3 regions of the Streptomyces sp. NPDC057697 genome follow, and region 3 is predicted to be linked to each of the others. Evidence: riboswitches for the same ligand, from Rfam matches in the RefSeq annotation. Region 3 holds a riboswitch; each other region holds the start of a gene.

Region 1 (5,188 bases), on a different contig from region 3:
CCGGGCCACGGCGACCGGCAGCGTCGGGCGGTCGGGCCGCGCGATGAACACCGTCGCGCCGAACTCACCGAGCGAGACGGCGAACGCGAAACCGGCCGCGACCAGCAACGCCCGCCGCACCAGCGGCAGGTCGACCTCCCGCCAGGCGCGCAGCGGCGACGCCCCGAGCACCGCCGCCGCCTCCCGCAGCCGCCCGTCCACCGCGCGCAGCACGGGCAGCATGGTCCGTACGACGAAGGGCACCCCGACCAGCGCCTGGGCGAGCGGCACCAGGATCCAGGAGGTCCGCAGGTCCAGCGGGGGCTTGTCCAGCGTGATCAGGAAGCCGAAGCCGACGGTGACCGCGGACACCCCGAGCGGCAGCATCAGCAGCGCGTCGAAGCCGCGCACCAGCCGGCCCGCCCGCCGGGTCAGGGCCGCGGCGGCGAGAGCGCCGATCACGAGCGCGATGACCGTCGCGACCAGCGCGTACCGCAGGGAGTTCCCGATCGCTTCGAGCGGCGCGACCAGGAACGTACCGCCGCCCGCGTCCACGGACGCCAGCGCGCGGTAGAAGTCGGGACCATGTCCGTCGCCGGTGTCGAAGGAGCGCTCGACCAGCACCCCGAGCGGCAGCAGGATCAACAGCAGCACGGTCAGCAGCACCCCGCACAGCAGCGCCCACTGACCGGCGCCGCGCGGCCTGCGGGCGGTCCGCTCCGGATCGACCAGCTTCAGCGCGGTCTCCCTGCGCCGTACGGTCCACGCGTGCACGGCGAGGATCGCGCCGACCGCGGCGAACTGCACCAGCGTCAGCACGGCGGCCGTCGGCAGGGCGAGCAGTTGCGCGGTCTGCCGGTAGATCTCCACCTCCAGCGTGGAGTACCCGGGTCCGCCGAGGATCTGCACGACGCCGAAGGAGGTGAAGGTGAAGAGGAAGACCATCAGCGCGGCGGCGGCCAGCGCGGGTGCCAGGGCCGGCAGGGTGACCCGTCGCCAGGCGGCGAACCGTCCGGCGCCGAGCACCCTGGCGGCCTCCTCCTGCCGGGGGTCGAGCTGGGCCCACAGCCCGCCGACCGTCCGGACGACCACGGCGTAGTTGAAGAAGACATGAGCGAGCAGAATCGCCCAGACGGTGGTGTCGAGCCGTACGCCCCAGAGTTCGTCGAGGAATCCGCCGCGTCCCAGCAGCGCCAGGAAGGCGGTCCCGACGACCACGGTCGGCAGGACGAACGGCACCGTGACGACCGCCCGCAGCAGTTGTTTGCCGGGGAAGTCGAAGCGGGCGAAGACATAGGCGCCGGGCAGCGCGACCAGCAGGGTCAGCGCGGTCGAGGCGAGCGCCTGCCAGCAGGTGAACCAGAGGACCTCGCGGATGTCCGGCCGGGCCAGCACCTCGCCGATCCGGCCGAACTGCCAGACGCCGTCCACCTTCAGGCCCCGGCCGACGATCGCGACGACCGGGTAGGCGAAGAACAGCCCGAAGAACGCGACGGGCACGGCCATCAGCCCCAGCCGCACGGCGGCGCCGCGCCGGGCCCGCGCGCGGGCGGATCCGGCGCGCGCCGAGCGCGCCGACCGGCCGCGGGGAGCGTTCCCGCCCGCGTCCGGCCGACGTGCGGGCGTCTTCGCTACTTCACTACGAGCGAGGACCACGACTGGACCCACTGCTCACGGTTCTTGGCGATGAGGTCCGGGGCCACGGTCGTCGGCCGGTCCACCGTCGCGCCGAACTTCGTGAAGAGCTCCGGCAGCTTCGCGTCCTTGGCGACCGGGTTCACGAACATGTTGAGCGGCATGTCCTCCTGGAAGCTCTTGCCGATCAGGAAGTCCAGCAGCGCCTTGCCGCCCGCCTCGTTCTTCGCGCCCTTGAGCAGGCCCGCGAACTCGATCTGGCGGAAGCAGGTCCCGGTGGCCACCCCGGTCGGCGCGGTCTTCGGCTGCGGCTTCGCGTACAGCACCTCGACGGGCGGGCTGGAGGCGTACGAGACGACGAGCGGCCGGTCCGCCTTGGCCTTCCTGCCGCCCGCGGAGCCGGAGAACTCCTCGTTGTACGCCTGCTCCCAGCCGTCGACGACCTTGACGCCGTTGTCCTTCAGCTTCTTCCAGTAGTCCTGGTAGCCCTTCTCCCCGTAGGTGGCGACGGTGCCGAGGAGGAAGCCGAGGCCGGGCGAGGAGGTCCCGGCGTTCTCCGTGACGAGGAGGTTCTTGTACGCGGGCTTCGCCAGGTCGTCGAAGGACTGCGGCGGCGCGAGCTTCTTGTCGGCGAAGTACTTCTTGTCGTAGTTGACGCAGATGTCGCCGGTGTCGACCGGGGTGACCCGGTGCTGGTCCGCGTCGAGCCGGGTGTCCGCCGCGACCCGGCCGAGGCCCTTCGCCTCGTACGGCGTGAAGAGCCCGCTGTCGAGGGCGCGGGAGAGCAGCGTGTTGTCGACGCCGAAGAACACGTCGCCGCGCGGCGAGCCCTTGGTGAGGATCTCCTGGTTGAGCGCGACACCCGCGTCGCCGCTCTTCAGCACCTTGACGGTGTAGCCGGTCTCCTCGGTGAACTCCTTCAGCACGTCCTTGGAGGCGTTGAAGGAGTCGTGGCTGACGAGGGTCACGGTCTTGGAGCCCGAGCCCTTCGTACCGCCGGTGGCCGAGTCGTCGGAGCTCCCGCATCCGGCGAGTGCGGTGACGCCGAGCGCGGCGGCGACGGCCGATGCCGCGAGCTGCCTGGTCCTGCGCGTGGTGCTCATTGTGGATTCCTCCTGGGTTTTGGCCAGGAAGAGACGCGGCCCCGCCCGCGGGAAGCGGGCAGGGCGCAACAGCATGAGTTGATGACCGAACTTCCTACCCGGAATGACCCGGGCGAGGTTCAGAGGGTCTGCGGCCGACCTGTCCTCGGTGCCGCACTCTCAGCGCTGTGGCGCTCCCCTGTCGGAATATGAAGTTGATTTCAGGCCCAGATTACACGGGCACGGGGGCCCGCCCGGGGGCGGCCTCAGCGCTCGGCCGCCGCCAGCTGCCCGCAGGCTCCGTCGATCTCCTGGCCACGGGTGTCCCGCACGGTGACCGGCACCCCATGGGCCGCGATCGCCTCGACGAACGCCTTCTCGTCCTCCGGGCGGGAGGCGGTCCACTTGGAACCGGGCGTGGGGTTCAGCGGGATCAGGTTGACGTGCACCCGCTTGCCCTTGAGGAGCCGGCCGAGCCGGTCGCCGCGCCACGCCTGGTCGTTGATGTCGCGGATCAGCGCGTACTCGATCGAGATGCGGCGGCCGGACTTCTCCGCGTACTCCCACGCGGCGTCCAGCACCTCCGCCACCTTCCAGCGTGTGTTCACCGGAACGAGGGTGTCACGCAGCTCGTCGTCCGGGGCGTGCAGCGAGACGGCGAGGCGGCACTTGAAGCCCTCGTCCGCGAAACGGAGCATCGCGGGCACCAGGCCCACGGTGGAGACGGTGATCCCGCGCTGCGAGAGCCCCAGCCCGTCCGGCTCCGGGTCGGTCAGCCGCCGGATCGCGCCGACCACGCGGTTGTAGTTGGCGAGCGGCTCGCCCATGCCCATGAAGACGATGTTGGAGAGCCGCGCCGGACCCCCGGGGACCTCCCCGTCACGCAGCGCCCGCATCCCGTCCACGATCTGGTGGACGATCTCGGCGGTCGACAGATTGCGGTCGAGACCGGCCTGCCCCGTCGCGCAGAACGGGCAGTTCATCCCGCATCCGGCCTGCGAGGAGATGCACATCGTCACCCGCTCCGGGTAACGCATCAGGACGGACTCGACGAGCGTGCCGTCGTGCAGCTTCCAGAGCGTCTTGCGGGTGGTGTCGTCGTCGCAGCTGATGTGGCGGACCACGGACATCAGGTCGGGGAACATCGCCTCGGCGAGCTTGTCCCGCGATCCGGCCGGGATGTTGGTCCACTCGGCCGGGTCGTGCGCGTACCGCGCGAAGTAGTGCTGCGAGAGCTGCTGGGCGCGGAAGGGCTTCTCGCCGATCGCGGCGACGGCTTCCTTGCGCTCGGCGGGCGTGAGGTCGGCGAGGTGCCGCGGCGGCTTCTTGGCTCCGCGGGGCGCGACGAAAGTGAGTTCTCCGGGCTTAGGCATGGTTCATCCAGTGTCGCAGACGGAACGGTGAGGGCCCGCCGTCCTGTGGACAGCGGGCCCTCACTCGTAAAATCCCAGCTCAGGGACGTGGTCTCAGCCGGAGCCGACGAACAGCACCAGCAGCAGCCAGACCACCGGGGCGGTCGGCAGGAGCGAGTCCAGCCGGTCCATGATGCCGCCGTGCCCCGGCAGCAGCGTGCCCATGTCCTTGATGCCGAGGTCCCGCTTGATCATCGATTCGCCCAGGTCGCCGAGGGTGGCGCTGGCCGCGACCGCGAGGCCGAGCAGCAGCCCCTGCCACCAGGAACCGCCGTCGATCAGGAACTGCATGCACAGCGCACCCGCCACCATCGCGAAGGCGACGGCCCCGAACAGGCCCTCCCGGGTCTTTCCGGGGCTGATGCGCGGCGCGAGCTTGTGCTTCCCGAAGCGCCAGCCGACGGCGTACGCGCCCGTGTCGCTCACCACGGTGAGCAGCAGGAAGGTGAGCACCCGCCACGGCCCGTCGTCGGCGGCCAGGAGCATGACGACGAACGTGGCGAGGAACGGCACGTAGAACGTCGCGAAGACACCGGCCGTGACGTCCTTGAGGTAGCCCTCGGGCGGCTCGGTCATCCGCTGGACGAGCACCGCCAGCGCGGTCAGCGCCGTCGCCACCCAGGCGCCCTCGGCACCCCACACGTAACCGGCGACGACCATCGCCGCGCCGCCCACCGCCAGCGGGACGAGCGGCGCCCTGATGCCCTTGCGCTCCTGAAGCCGGGAGGTCAGCTCCCACAGGCCCACGACGACGGCGACGACGATCACACCGACGAAGACGGCCTTCACGATGAAGAGCGAGGCGACGATGACGGCGCCGAGCCCCACACCGACCCCTATGGCGGCTCGCAGATCACGGCCCGCACGCTTCTTCTGCGGGGACGGTGGCGCGGTGGACATGGGCTCCTGCGGCTTCTCGTCACGGATCGGGGGGCCGCCGCTCGGGCGCGCGGTCCCCTGGTCCCGGTCATCACGGTCGTCAGCGTCTCTACCTGCGTCGGGAACGTCCGGCACGATGGGCATGGGCCGAGTCTGCTGGGCGTCATGCACATCGTATGCAGGACCCGCCGGAGCAGCCCG
Region 2 (5,188 bases), on a different contig from region 3:
GGTTCGTGATCGGACTGCTCTTCAAGGTCCTGATCTTCGTGATCCTGGTCGGCGGGCTCGTCTTCGTCGTCCGCAAGTTCATGTCGTCCTCTTCGCGCGGCGACTGGTAGGACGATCGGAGGTCGGCCGGGGCGTTAGCCCAGCTGAGCTAAGCGGAAGGCGAAACGACGCCCCTCGCGGACCCGGCCGATACAGTGGCAGTTCGCTGCCACCACCTGGGAATTAACAGTCCGTCACCACACTGACCAGTGGTTTGTACGGTGTTCGGTCTCCGGACTCCAGTCATGCGGCAGCCCGTGGGGGCGGCCCCCACAGGCGGGCTGACTGCCCGTCACCATGCCTGGGGGTGACTGTTGACCACGGCATCGAGCACTGCTGCCCCGACGCTGATCGGTTCGGTGCAGCGAGCGCTGAGGCTGCTGGAGGCCGTGGTCGCCCATCGCGACGGGGCGCCCGCGAAACAACTGGCCCGGGAGGCGGGCCTTCCCCTTCCCACCGCCTACCACCTGCTGCGCACCCTCACCCACGAGGGCTATCTGCGCCGGGAGAACGGCGTCTTCCTCATGGGGACCGCCGCCGAACGCCTGGTCGGCGAGGGAACGTTGCAGAACCGCCGCGGCAGGATGGCCGAGGCGCTGGGCCGCTGGCGCGACATCATCGGCGCACCGGTCTACTGCGCCGTCTACCGCGAGGGCGAGATCGAACTCGTCGCGGTCGCCGACGCCCCCGCCACCCCCGCCGTCCACGAGTGGGCGTCCTTCCGCGAGACCGGGCACGCGCACGCGATCGGCCAGTGTCTGCTGAGCCAGCTCGACGAGAAGGCCCGAGAGGACCACCTGGATCGTCACCCTGTGCGTCCGCTGACCCGCTATTCGGTGAAGGATCGCGCCGCTCTCCTCGAACGACTGCGGTCGCTGGAACGGATGGAACCTGTCATCGAACGGCAGGAGTACGCCCTCGGCACGATCTGCGCGGCCATCCCGATCACGGCCGGTTTCACCGCAGCGGCGATGGCGATTTCCGTACCCCTGGAGCAGGAAAGCCGGTTGCTCCCCGCAGTCGAACAACTACGTGGCGAAGTGGCCAACCTCTTGCGTTCGTTCGTGTTCTCTATCAGTATCTGAAAAATCACTCCTTGTGATCTGCTATCGCGTGCACCACGATGGCGTCAATAGGGCCACGGGGGATCATTCCTGGCCAGATTCATCTACTGCGGGGTTGAACGATGCGCGAGTCGGTTCAAGCTGAGGTCATGATGAGCTTCCTCGTTTCCGAGGAACTCTCTTTCCGGATCCCGGTGGAGCTCCGGTACGAGGTCTGCGATCCATATGCGATCCGGATGACCTTCCATCTGCCCGGTGACGCCCCCGTCACCTGGGCATTCGGCCGTGAGCTGCTGCTCGACGGCCTCAACAGCCCCAGTGGTGACGGTGATGTGCATATCGGACCCACCGAGCCCGAGGGCCTTTCCGACGTACACATCCGGCTTCAGGTCGGCGAGGACCGGGCCCTCTTCAGGGCCGGTACGGCACCACTTGTGGCGTTTCTCGACCGGACCGACAAGCTGGTTCCGCTCGGACAGGAGTGCACGCTGGGTGACTTCGAGGGCAACCTGGAGGACGCCCTGGGTCGGATCCTCGCCGAGGAACAGAACGCCGGCTGACGGGGAACGACCGCCGACCGGCTCATCGGTCGAACACGGTATCTGCCGAATGGGTGAATTGCCCGTCTGATGCAGACGATCAAGGCTTGGTCCTGCGACGACGGCCTTTCCCGGCCCGTACGGGTGCCGAAGCTCCGGCTTCCGCGCCGAGCCCTGTGCGGTCCGCGGAGACGACCAACGCGGCGAGCACCGTCGTCACCGGTACCGAGGCGACCAGCCCGATCGAGCCGACCAGCGTTCGTACGATCTCCTCCGCCACCAGCTCGCTGTTGGCCACCGTCCCCATGCTGCTCCGGGCGACGGAGAACAGCAGCAGCAACGGCAGTGCGGCGCCCGCGTAGGCGAGCACCAGCGTATTCACGACCGAGGCGATGTGGTCGCGTCCGATCCTGATCCCTGCCCGGTAGAGCCCTCGCACACCCAACGACGGGTTGGCCTGGTGCAGTTCCCAGACCGCCGATGTCTGGGTGACGGTCACGTCGTCGAGGACCCCGAGCGATCCGATGATGACACCGGCCAGCAGCAGTCCGCTCATGTCGATGTGCGGGTACAGGCCGTGGATGAGGCCGGTGTTGTCGTCGGTGTTCCCGGTGAGGCTCGCCCAGCCGATGAAGAGCGAACCGAGCAGCCCGATCAGCAGCAGTGAGATCAGCGTGCCGATCACCGCCACCGAGGTGCGGGCGCTCGGACCGTGGCACATGTAGAGCGCGATCAGCATGATCGCGCCGGCCCCGACCACCGCGACGAGCAGCGGATTCGAGCCCTGGAGTATGGCCGGAAGGATGAACAGGGTCAGCACGGCGAACGACACGGCGAGCGCGACCAGCGCCATCACCCCGCGCATGCGGCCCACCGCGACCACGACCAGGGCGAAGATCCCGGCCAGCAGGGTCATCGGGAACTTCCGGTTGACGTCCGTCACCGAGTACTGAAGATCGTGGGGCGCGTCGGGGGCGTACGCCACGACCACGCCCTGGCCCCGGCGCAGCTGGCGGGGCGAGTCGGGCTGGACGATCTCGGTGAAGGTCCGGCCCTGGTCATGACCGGTCGTCACCTCGATCGTGGCGTGCCCGCACAACCCCCGTGCGCTCTCCGAGGGCGGTGTGGTGTCCCCGCCGACGGGCGTCTGAACCGCGTTCACGTCCTTGCAGTCCACCTTGTCGACACTCACCACCTTTCCCTGCTGGGTCTGCCGGTCGAATCCGACGCCGGTCCGTTCGTGCGGCGGCGTGCCACCCGGCCAGAGAGCCACCAGACCGACGAGGACGGCGGTGGCGAACGGGATCAGTACGGCCGCGATGACCTTGCGCAGATGTGTGGAGACGGGGGCGGCAGGGCCGTGGCCGTGCGAGTGACCGTGGTGCTGGTCCTGAGGACGGCTCTGCGGTTCGTGGGCGATATGGGGGGACGTCACCGGCCGATCATCGCAAGAAGGAACGGGCCCTCTGTTCATCACGGCGGAAGGGGCGCTAGCGTGGAGGAACCTTTGCACACGCGGGAGCTCGGAGCACCGGGCTGAGAGGGCGCTGACATCCGTACGTCCGTACGGGACGGGCTGCGCCGACCGCCGAACCTGTTACCGGGTAATGCCGGCGTAGGGAGTAGGTCTCATGACCACAGCGGACGCACGCACGCCTGCCTCGAACCAGAGCGACGAGGCCGGGAAGTCCATCGGCTGGCACAAGGGGTACGTCCAGGGCTCGCGCCCGGACCTCCGGGTGCCGGTCCGGCAGGTGCACCTCACCAACGGCAAGGACGTGACGCTGTACGACACGTCGGGGCCGTACACCGATCCCACCGTCGAGACCGATGTCCGCCGCGGTCTCGCACCGCTGCGGGAGAACTGGATCATCGCCCGCGGCGACACCGAGGAGTACCCCGGCCGCCCGGCCCGCCCCGAGGACGACGGGCTCAAGCACACCTCGCCCCGGGGCGGGCTGCGCAACCTCGACGCGGTCTTCCCCGGCCGCCCGCGGCTGCCGCGCCGGAGCCGGGACGGGCGGCCCGTGACCCAGCTCGCGTACGCCCGCCGGGGCGAGATCACCCCGGAGATGGAGTACGTGGCGATCCGGGAGAACGTCGATGCCGAGGTGGTGCGCGAGGAGATCGCGGCCGGGCGGGCGGTGCTGCCCGCCAACGTCAACCACCCCGAGATCGAGCCGATGATCATCGGCAAGCGGTTCCTGGTGAAGGTCAATGCCAACATCGGCAACTCCGCGGTGACGTCCTCCATCGAGGAGGAGGTGGAAAAGATGACGTGGGCGACGCGCTGGGGCGCCGATACCGTCATGGATCTGTCCACCGGCCGCAACATTCACACCACCCGTGAGTGGGTTCTGCGTAATTCACCCGTTCCGATCGGAACCGTCCCGCTCTACCAGGCCCTCGAAAAGGTCGACGGCCGGGCGGAGGAGCTGAACTGGGAGATCTACAAGGACACCGTCATCGAACAGGCCGAGCAGGGCGTCGACTACATGACGGTGCACGCCGGCGTGCGCCTGCCGTACGTACCGCTGACCGCGCGCCGCAAGACCGGCATCGTCTCCCGGGGCGGCTCGATCATGGCGGCGTGGTGCCTCGCGCACCACAAGGAGTCCTTCCTGTACGAGCACTTCGAGGAGCTCTGCGAGATCCTCGCGGCCTACGACGTCACGTACTCGCTGGGGGACGGGCTGCGCCCCGGCTCCATCGCCGACGCCAATGACGAGGCCCAGTTCGCTGAACTGCGCACCCTCGGCGAACTGAACTCGGTGGCCAAGCGGTTCGGCGTCCAGACCATGATCGAGGGGCCGGGCCATGTCCCGATGCACAAGATCAAGGAGAACATCGACCTTCAGCAGGAGATCTGCGAGGAGGCGCCGTTCTACACGCTCGGCCCGCTGACCACCGATGTCGCTCCGGCGTACGACCACATCACCTCGGGCATCGGCGCGGCGATGATCGCGTGGTGGGGGACGGCGATGCTCTGCTACGTCACGCCCAAGGAGCACCTCGGCCTGCCCAACCGGGACGATGTGAAGACCGGCGTCATCACGTACAAGATCGCGGCCCATGCGGCGGACCTCGCGAAGGGGCACCCGGGGGCGCAGGACTGGGACGACGCGCTCTCCGACGCCCGGTTCGAGTTCCGCTGGGAGGACCAGTTCAATCTGGCTCTCGACCCGGACACCGCACGGGAGTTCCACGACGAGACGCTGCCCGCGGAACCGGCGAAGACGGCGCACTTCTGCTCGATGTGCGGTCCGAAGTTCTGCTCGATGAAGATCTCCCAGGACATCCGGCGCGAGCACGGCGCATCGCAGACGGAGATCGAGGCGGGCATGGCGGAGAAGTCCAGGGAGTTCGCGGCGAGCGGCAACCGGGTCTATCTGCCGATGGCGGACTGACCTGACGAATGGGCCGACTCCTGGGCGGGCCCCGGTCGCTGTGTCGTCCGGGGCCACTCCAGGCGCGGGGCCCTGCCCCCGGCTGTAACGGAAGGGACAACATCGCGCACGGGTCGTTCCACGTCCTTACCCTGCCTGA
Region 3 (5,188 bases):
TCGGACATGGTCAGCCTCCCTGGACCGCGGTCAGGACCTCGACACGGTCACCGTCGGCCAGCACGGTGGCGGACCAGCGGCCGCGCGGTACGACCGTCTCGTTGACGGCGGCCGCGACGCCGGAGTTCGCGGCGGTCAGGGCGGCGACCAGGGCGTCCAGCGCGGTGCCCGCGGCGAGGCTCCGGACCTCGCCGTTCACGGACACGGACAGGGTGTGGGGTACGGGCTCGGCGGTCATACGGGCTGCTCCTGACGTACGGGGGCGGCGGAGGACGGGAAACGGCGGGGGGTGAAAGGGGCGGCCTGCTCGGGCGGCTCGCCGCCGGTGAGGAACTCCGCCATGACGTCACCGGTGAGGGGGGTGAGCAGCACCCCGTTGCGGTGGTGGCCGGTGGCGAGGAGGAGGCCGGGCAGGGCGGTGGGGCCGAGCAGCGGGGCGTTGTCGGGGGAGGCGGGGCGCAGCCCGGCCAGGGTCTCGGTGAGCGGCAGCTCGGTGATGCCGGGTACCAGCTCGTGGGCGTCCCGCAGCAGCTCGTAGACGCCGCCCGCGGTGACGGTGGTGTCCCAGCCCTGCTCCTCGCTGGTGGCGCCCACGACCAGCTCGCCGTTCTCGCGCGGTACGAGATAGACATGGCTGCCCCGGACCACCGCCCGGACGGTCCGGCTCAGGAACGGCGCGTACGGCGCGGGCACGGTCAGCCGCAGCACCTGGCCCTTCACCGGCCGGACCGGCGGCACGACCTCCTCGGGCAGCCCCGGCAGCCGGCCGCTGAGGCTGCCCGCGGCGAGCACGACCTGGTCGGCCGCGAGCTCCGTACCTCCGGCGAGCACCGCCCCGGCGGCCCGGTCGCCCACCACACCCAGGCGCTCCACCCGGTCGCGGTGGAAGACCACCCCGGCCCGTTCGCAGGCGGTCAGCAGGGCGGCCGCCAGCCGACGGGGATCGATCTGGTGGTCGCCGTCCACCCGCAGACCGCCGCGCACGCCCGGCGCGAGCATCGGCTCCAGCCGACGGCACTCACGGCCGGTGAGCCACTCCGACTCCAGACCCGAACGCCGCTGGAGGGCGTGCAGATCCCGCAGCTGGGCGCGGTCGTCGGCGTCCAGCGCGACGGCCAGGGTGCCGCAGGTCCGGAATCCGGTCTCCCGCCCGCTCGCCGCCTCCAGCTCGGCCACGAAGGCCGGATAGCGGGCGGCGGAGGCGAGATTGAGGCCCAGCAGCAGCTGTTCGCCGTAGTGGAGCTCGGTGACGGCGGCCAGCATTCCGGCCGCCACCCGGGCCGCCCCGCCGCCCGGCCCGGGGTCGGCGACCGCCGTGCGCAGTCCGCGCTGCGCGGCCCGCCAGGCGGTCACCAGGCCGATGATCCCGCCCCCGATGACGAGCACGTCGGATCCGTTTCCGTTCCGAGAAGAACGCATGGGCTTCCAGCCCCTCCCTTCGCCGGCATGACCCGGATCAGGTTCGTACGGTCGGAGGCCGCCCAGCCTCCCTCTCAGCCCGGTGCGTCCGGGCTCCCGCGAGTGCTTTACGTCGGCCACCCTAAACCCCGTCCCCCGGGCCCGGTAAGGGCGTGGCCGCCGCGTTCCCTCCGCCGCGGGCCCCGTCGGAGCCCCGGGAGAACGGCGGGACGGGTGCGGCCGGAGCACTCGCCCTTTTCTGATGATCTATCAGGTGCTTAAGGTGTACGGGTGAGCGAGCAGCAGCAGTCGGAGCAGCCGGAACGGCGGGCAGGACGCCGCGTCGTCATCGTCGGTGCGGGCATGGCCGGGGTGCAGACCGCGGTGGCCCTGCGGGAGCAGGGCTTCACCGGCCCCGTCACCCTGATCGGCGCCGAACCCCACCAGCCCTACGACCGGCCCCCGTTGTCCAAGGCGGTGCTGCTCGGCAAGGCCGAGGACTCCGCCTTCGACATCGACTTCGAGGCGCTGGAGATCGATCTCCGGCTGGGCCGCGAGGTCACCGGAGTGCGGCCCTCGGCGCACGAGCTGGACACCGGGTCGGGGCCCGTCCCCTACGACGTCCTGGTGATCGCGACCGGCGCCGAACCGGTCGTCCTGCCCGGGGCCGAGGGCGTTCCCGGCGTCCATCTGCTGCGCACCCTCGACGACGCGGCACGGCTGCGCCCGGTCCTGGACGAGCGGCACGGCGTCGTGGTCGTCGGCGCGGGCTGGATCGGCGCCGAGTTCGCCACCGCGGCCCGCTCCGCGGGCTGCGCGGTCACCGTGGTCGAGGCCGCCGACCGGCCCCTCGCCGGCGCGGTGCCCGCGGAGGTCGCCGCCCCGATGGCCGCCTGGTACGCGGCGAGCGGCGCCGAACTCCTCACCGGAGCCCGGGTCGCCCGCGTCGAGCCGGGCCGGGTGGTCCTCGCGGACGGCCGCACCGTCCCGGCCGGGGCGGTCGTCGTCGGCATCGGCGCACGGCCCGCCACCGGCTGGCTGGCCGGTTCCGGCATCGCCCTCGGCCCGGACGGATCGGTGACCGCCGACGCGTCGCTGCGCACCTCGCAGCCCGATGTGTACGCGGTCGGCGACTGCGCCTCCTTCCCCTCCGCCCGGTACGGCGAGCGCCTGCTCGTCCACCACTGGGACAACGCGCTCCAGGGGCCGCGCACCGCCGCCGCCAACATCATCGGGGCGGCCGCCGGTGACGGCGCGGCTCCGGCGGTCTACGACCCCGTGCCGTACTTCTGGTCGGAGCAGTTCGACCGGTTCGTGCAGTACGCGGGCCACCACGGCGCCGCCGACACCCTGCTGTGGCGCGGCGACCCGGCCGAGCCCGCCTGGTCGGTGGTCTGGCTGCGCGACGGCGTCCTGGTCGCGGTGCTCGCGGTCGGCAGGCCGCGCGATCTGGCGCAGGGGCGCAAGCTCATCGAGGCGGGGGCACGGCTCGATCCGGCGCGGGCCGCCGACGCCTCCGTACCGCTGAAGTCGGCGGTCCGTCCGTAGCGCGCCGCCGGGCGAGGGGCGTCCGGAACGCGGGCGGCCCCCAGGACCTGTCGTGGAAGTGCCTCCTGGAAGTGCCTCCTGCCGTGCGATGTCCGGCACGCACGCTCGCCGCGTGGTCGGGACCGTCCCCGTACAGCCGGTACGGGGACGGCCCTCCGCCTCGCGCTCGCACGCACCGGACGCCGCACGGCCCGGCCTCCGGCCGGACGACGGCACTTCGACGACAGGCCCTGGGGCGGCGGCCCGATCCGATGCATCGTGCGCCCTTCGGATCACCCGTCCGCTCCGGTCCCGGATCACCCGTCCGCTCCGGTTCCGGATCACCCGTCCGCTCCGGAAGGAAGTACGTGTCCCGGCACGGAGGGGTCCGCGCCCTGTGCCGGATCGCGGTGGCCGCGGCCTCGATCGCGCCGGCCGGTGGTGTGCTCGCCGCCCCGGTGCACGCGGGCACCGCCCCGAAGCCCGGCTCCGACCCGGCCGTCGGCCACCAGGACCCGGCCGACGCGCTGCCGCCGGTCTCCCAGCCCGGCGGCACCGGGCACTGTGCGGTGACGGCCGTCGACCACGACTTCGGCAACACCTTCGGCACGCCCCCCGTACACCACCACGCTCACCCGGACGTACAGGGGCACCACCGACACCGGAGCCCGCTGCGCGCGCTCCCCGGCCACCGCGCACGGCCGGGTCGCCGACGACCGGCAGGGCCGCTGCCGCACCGCCGACGTGGTCCGCGGGGCCCTGAAGGGCTGAGTCCGGGTATCGGCTGTCAGTGCGGGATGGCAGGCTTGTCCCCGTGACCGAGATTGACGCAAAGATCGATGCTCTCGTCCCCGCCTGGCTCCACCTGCCCGATATCGCCGAAATGCTCGATGTCGAGGTGACGCGCGTGCGGCAGCTGGTCAAGGAGGGCCAGCTGATCGCCGTGCGCCGTGGTGAGAACCGGACGCTTCAGGTGCCTGCCGCCTTCATCGACGGCGACAAGGTGGTCAAGGGCCTCTCCGGCACCCTGACGCTCCTGAAGGACGACGGCTACAACGACGAAGAGATGCTGGAGTGGCTCTTCACCCCCGACCCGACCCTGCCGGGCACCCCGGCCCAGGCACTGAGCGAGAATCGCGGCACGGAGGTGAAGCGCCGCGCCCAGGCGCTCGCCGTCTGACCGCCGGCCGTAGGTGAGGGGCGGGCCGCGCGCACCGCGCGGCCCGTGCCCCGCCCCGCCCGGCGGCAACCGCTCCGCAACGCTCTCCCAGGGGGGAACCGCACCATGTCCACGCCTCGCGCGCCGCTGTCCGACGCCCGTCTCTATCTGTGCACGGACGCCCGCAGGCGCCAGGGCGATCTCCCCGCCTTCCTCGACGCCGTCCTCGCCTCCGGGGTCGACATCGTCCAGCTCCGCGACAAGGGCATGGAGGCCGCCGAGGAACTCGACCACCTGGCCGTCCTCGCCGAGGCCTGCCGCCGCCACGGCAAGCTCCTCGCGGTGAACGACCGGGCCGACGTCGCCCATGCCATCGGCACCGATGTGCTCCACCTCGGCCAGGGAGACCTGCCGGTGCCCGCCGCCCGCGCCATCATCGGCGAGGACGTGGTGATCGGCCGCTCCACCCACGCCCGGTCCGAGGTCGACGCGGCCGTCGCCGAGCCCGGGGTGGACTACTTCTGCACCGGCCCCTGCTGGCCCACCCCGACCAAGCCCGGCCGGCACGCCCCGGGCCTGGACCTGGTGCGTTACGCGGCCTCGCTCGACCAGCCGCGCCCCTGGTTCGCCATCGGCGGGATCGACGCGGCCAATCTCGACGAGGTGCTGGACGCCGGAGCCCGCCGGGTGGTCGTCGTACGGGCGATCACCGAGGCCGCCGATCCGGCCGCCGCCACCGCCGAGCTGGCCGGGAGGATCCGGGCGCGCACCACGGCGTGATCAGGCCAAGTGTCCGGTGGATGGACAAACAACCAGTCAATTCGGGCAATTCATGCTGGTCTGGTCCATCGGCCGCTGTGCTCTGGTTAACCTGCCCGTATGGCCCTTGGCACACCATCCACCAGGACAGATCACGCGCGCACGGTGCGTGAACTCCTTGCGACCGGCAAGACCTCGTACTCGTTCGAGTTCTGGGCGCCCAAGACCGAGAAGGGCGAGCGCAACCTCTGGAACGCGCTGCGCCGGGTCGAGGCGGTGCGGCCGAGCTTCGTCTCCGTGACCTACGGGGCCGGTGGTTCCACCCGGGCCGGGACGGTCCGGGCC

What was found. Region 3 has a riboswitch for thiamine pyrophosphate ahead of thiO (glycine oxidase ThiO). Riboswitches for the same ligand answer to the same signal wherever they lie in the genome.
Region 1: linked by a shared signal. The riboswitch ahead of ACFVFH_RS26020 (thiamine ABC transporter substrate binding subunit) and the one ahead of thiO (glycine oxidase ThiO) in region 3 are both predicted to bind thiamine pyrophosphate.
Region 2: linked by a shared signal. The riboswitch ahead of thiC (phosphomethylpyrimidine synthase ThiC) and the one ahead of thiO (glycine oxidase ThiO) in region 3 are both predicted to bind thiamine pyrophosphate.

What each region holds. Positions count from the first base shown of each region.
Region 1 covers NZ_JBHVJA010000011.1:99,554-104,741, forward strand. Annotated here, with positions in the region: gene ACFVFH_RS26015 (ABC transporter permease) at 1-1,485, opposite strand, end outside; gene ACFVFH_RS26020 (thiamine ABC transporter substrate binding subunit) at 1,611-2,717, opposite strand; TPP riboswitch at 2,791-2,907, opposite strand; gene rlmN (23S rRNA (adenine(2503)-C(2))-methyltransferase RlmN) at 2,963-4,069, opposite strand; gene ACFVFH_RS26030 (phosphatidate cytidylyltransferase) at 4,163-5,188, opposite strand, start outside.
Region 2 covers NZ_JBHVJA010000003.1:244,765-249,952, reverse strand. Annotated here, with positions in the region: gene ACFVFH_RS10910 (DUF5326 family protein) at 1-110, shown strand, start outside; gene ACFVFH_RS10905 (IclR family transcriptional regulator) at 354-1,124, shown strand; gene ACFVFH_RS10900 (SsgA family sporulation/cell division regulator) at 1,226-1,663, shown strand; gene ACFVFH_RS10895 (YibE/F family protein) at 1,743-3,077, opposite strand; TPP riboswitch at 3,148-3,281, shown strand; gene thiC (phosphomethylpyrimidine synthase ThiC) at 3,274-5,049, shown strand.
Region 3 covers NZ_JBHVJA010000001.1:339,218-344,405, reverse strand. Annotated here, with positions in the region: gene ACFVFH_RS01560 (thiazole synthase) at 1-8, opposite strand, end outside; gene thiS (sulfur carrier protein ThiS) at 11-238, opposite strand; gene thiO (glycine oxidase ThiO) at 235-1,419, opposite strand; TPP riboswitch at 1,417-1,529, opposite strand; gene ACFVFH_RS01545 (NAD(P)/FAD-dependent oxidoreductase) at 1,690-2,946, shown strand; gene ACFVFH_RS01540 (hypothetical protein) at 3,294-3,743, shown strand; gene ACFVFH_RS01535 (Rv2175c family DNA-binding protein) at 3,740-4,105, shown strand; gene thiE (thiamine phosphate synthase) at 4,211-4,864, shown strand; gene metF (methylenetetrahydrofolate reductase [NAD(P)H]) at 4,964-5,188, shown strand, end outside.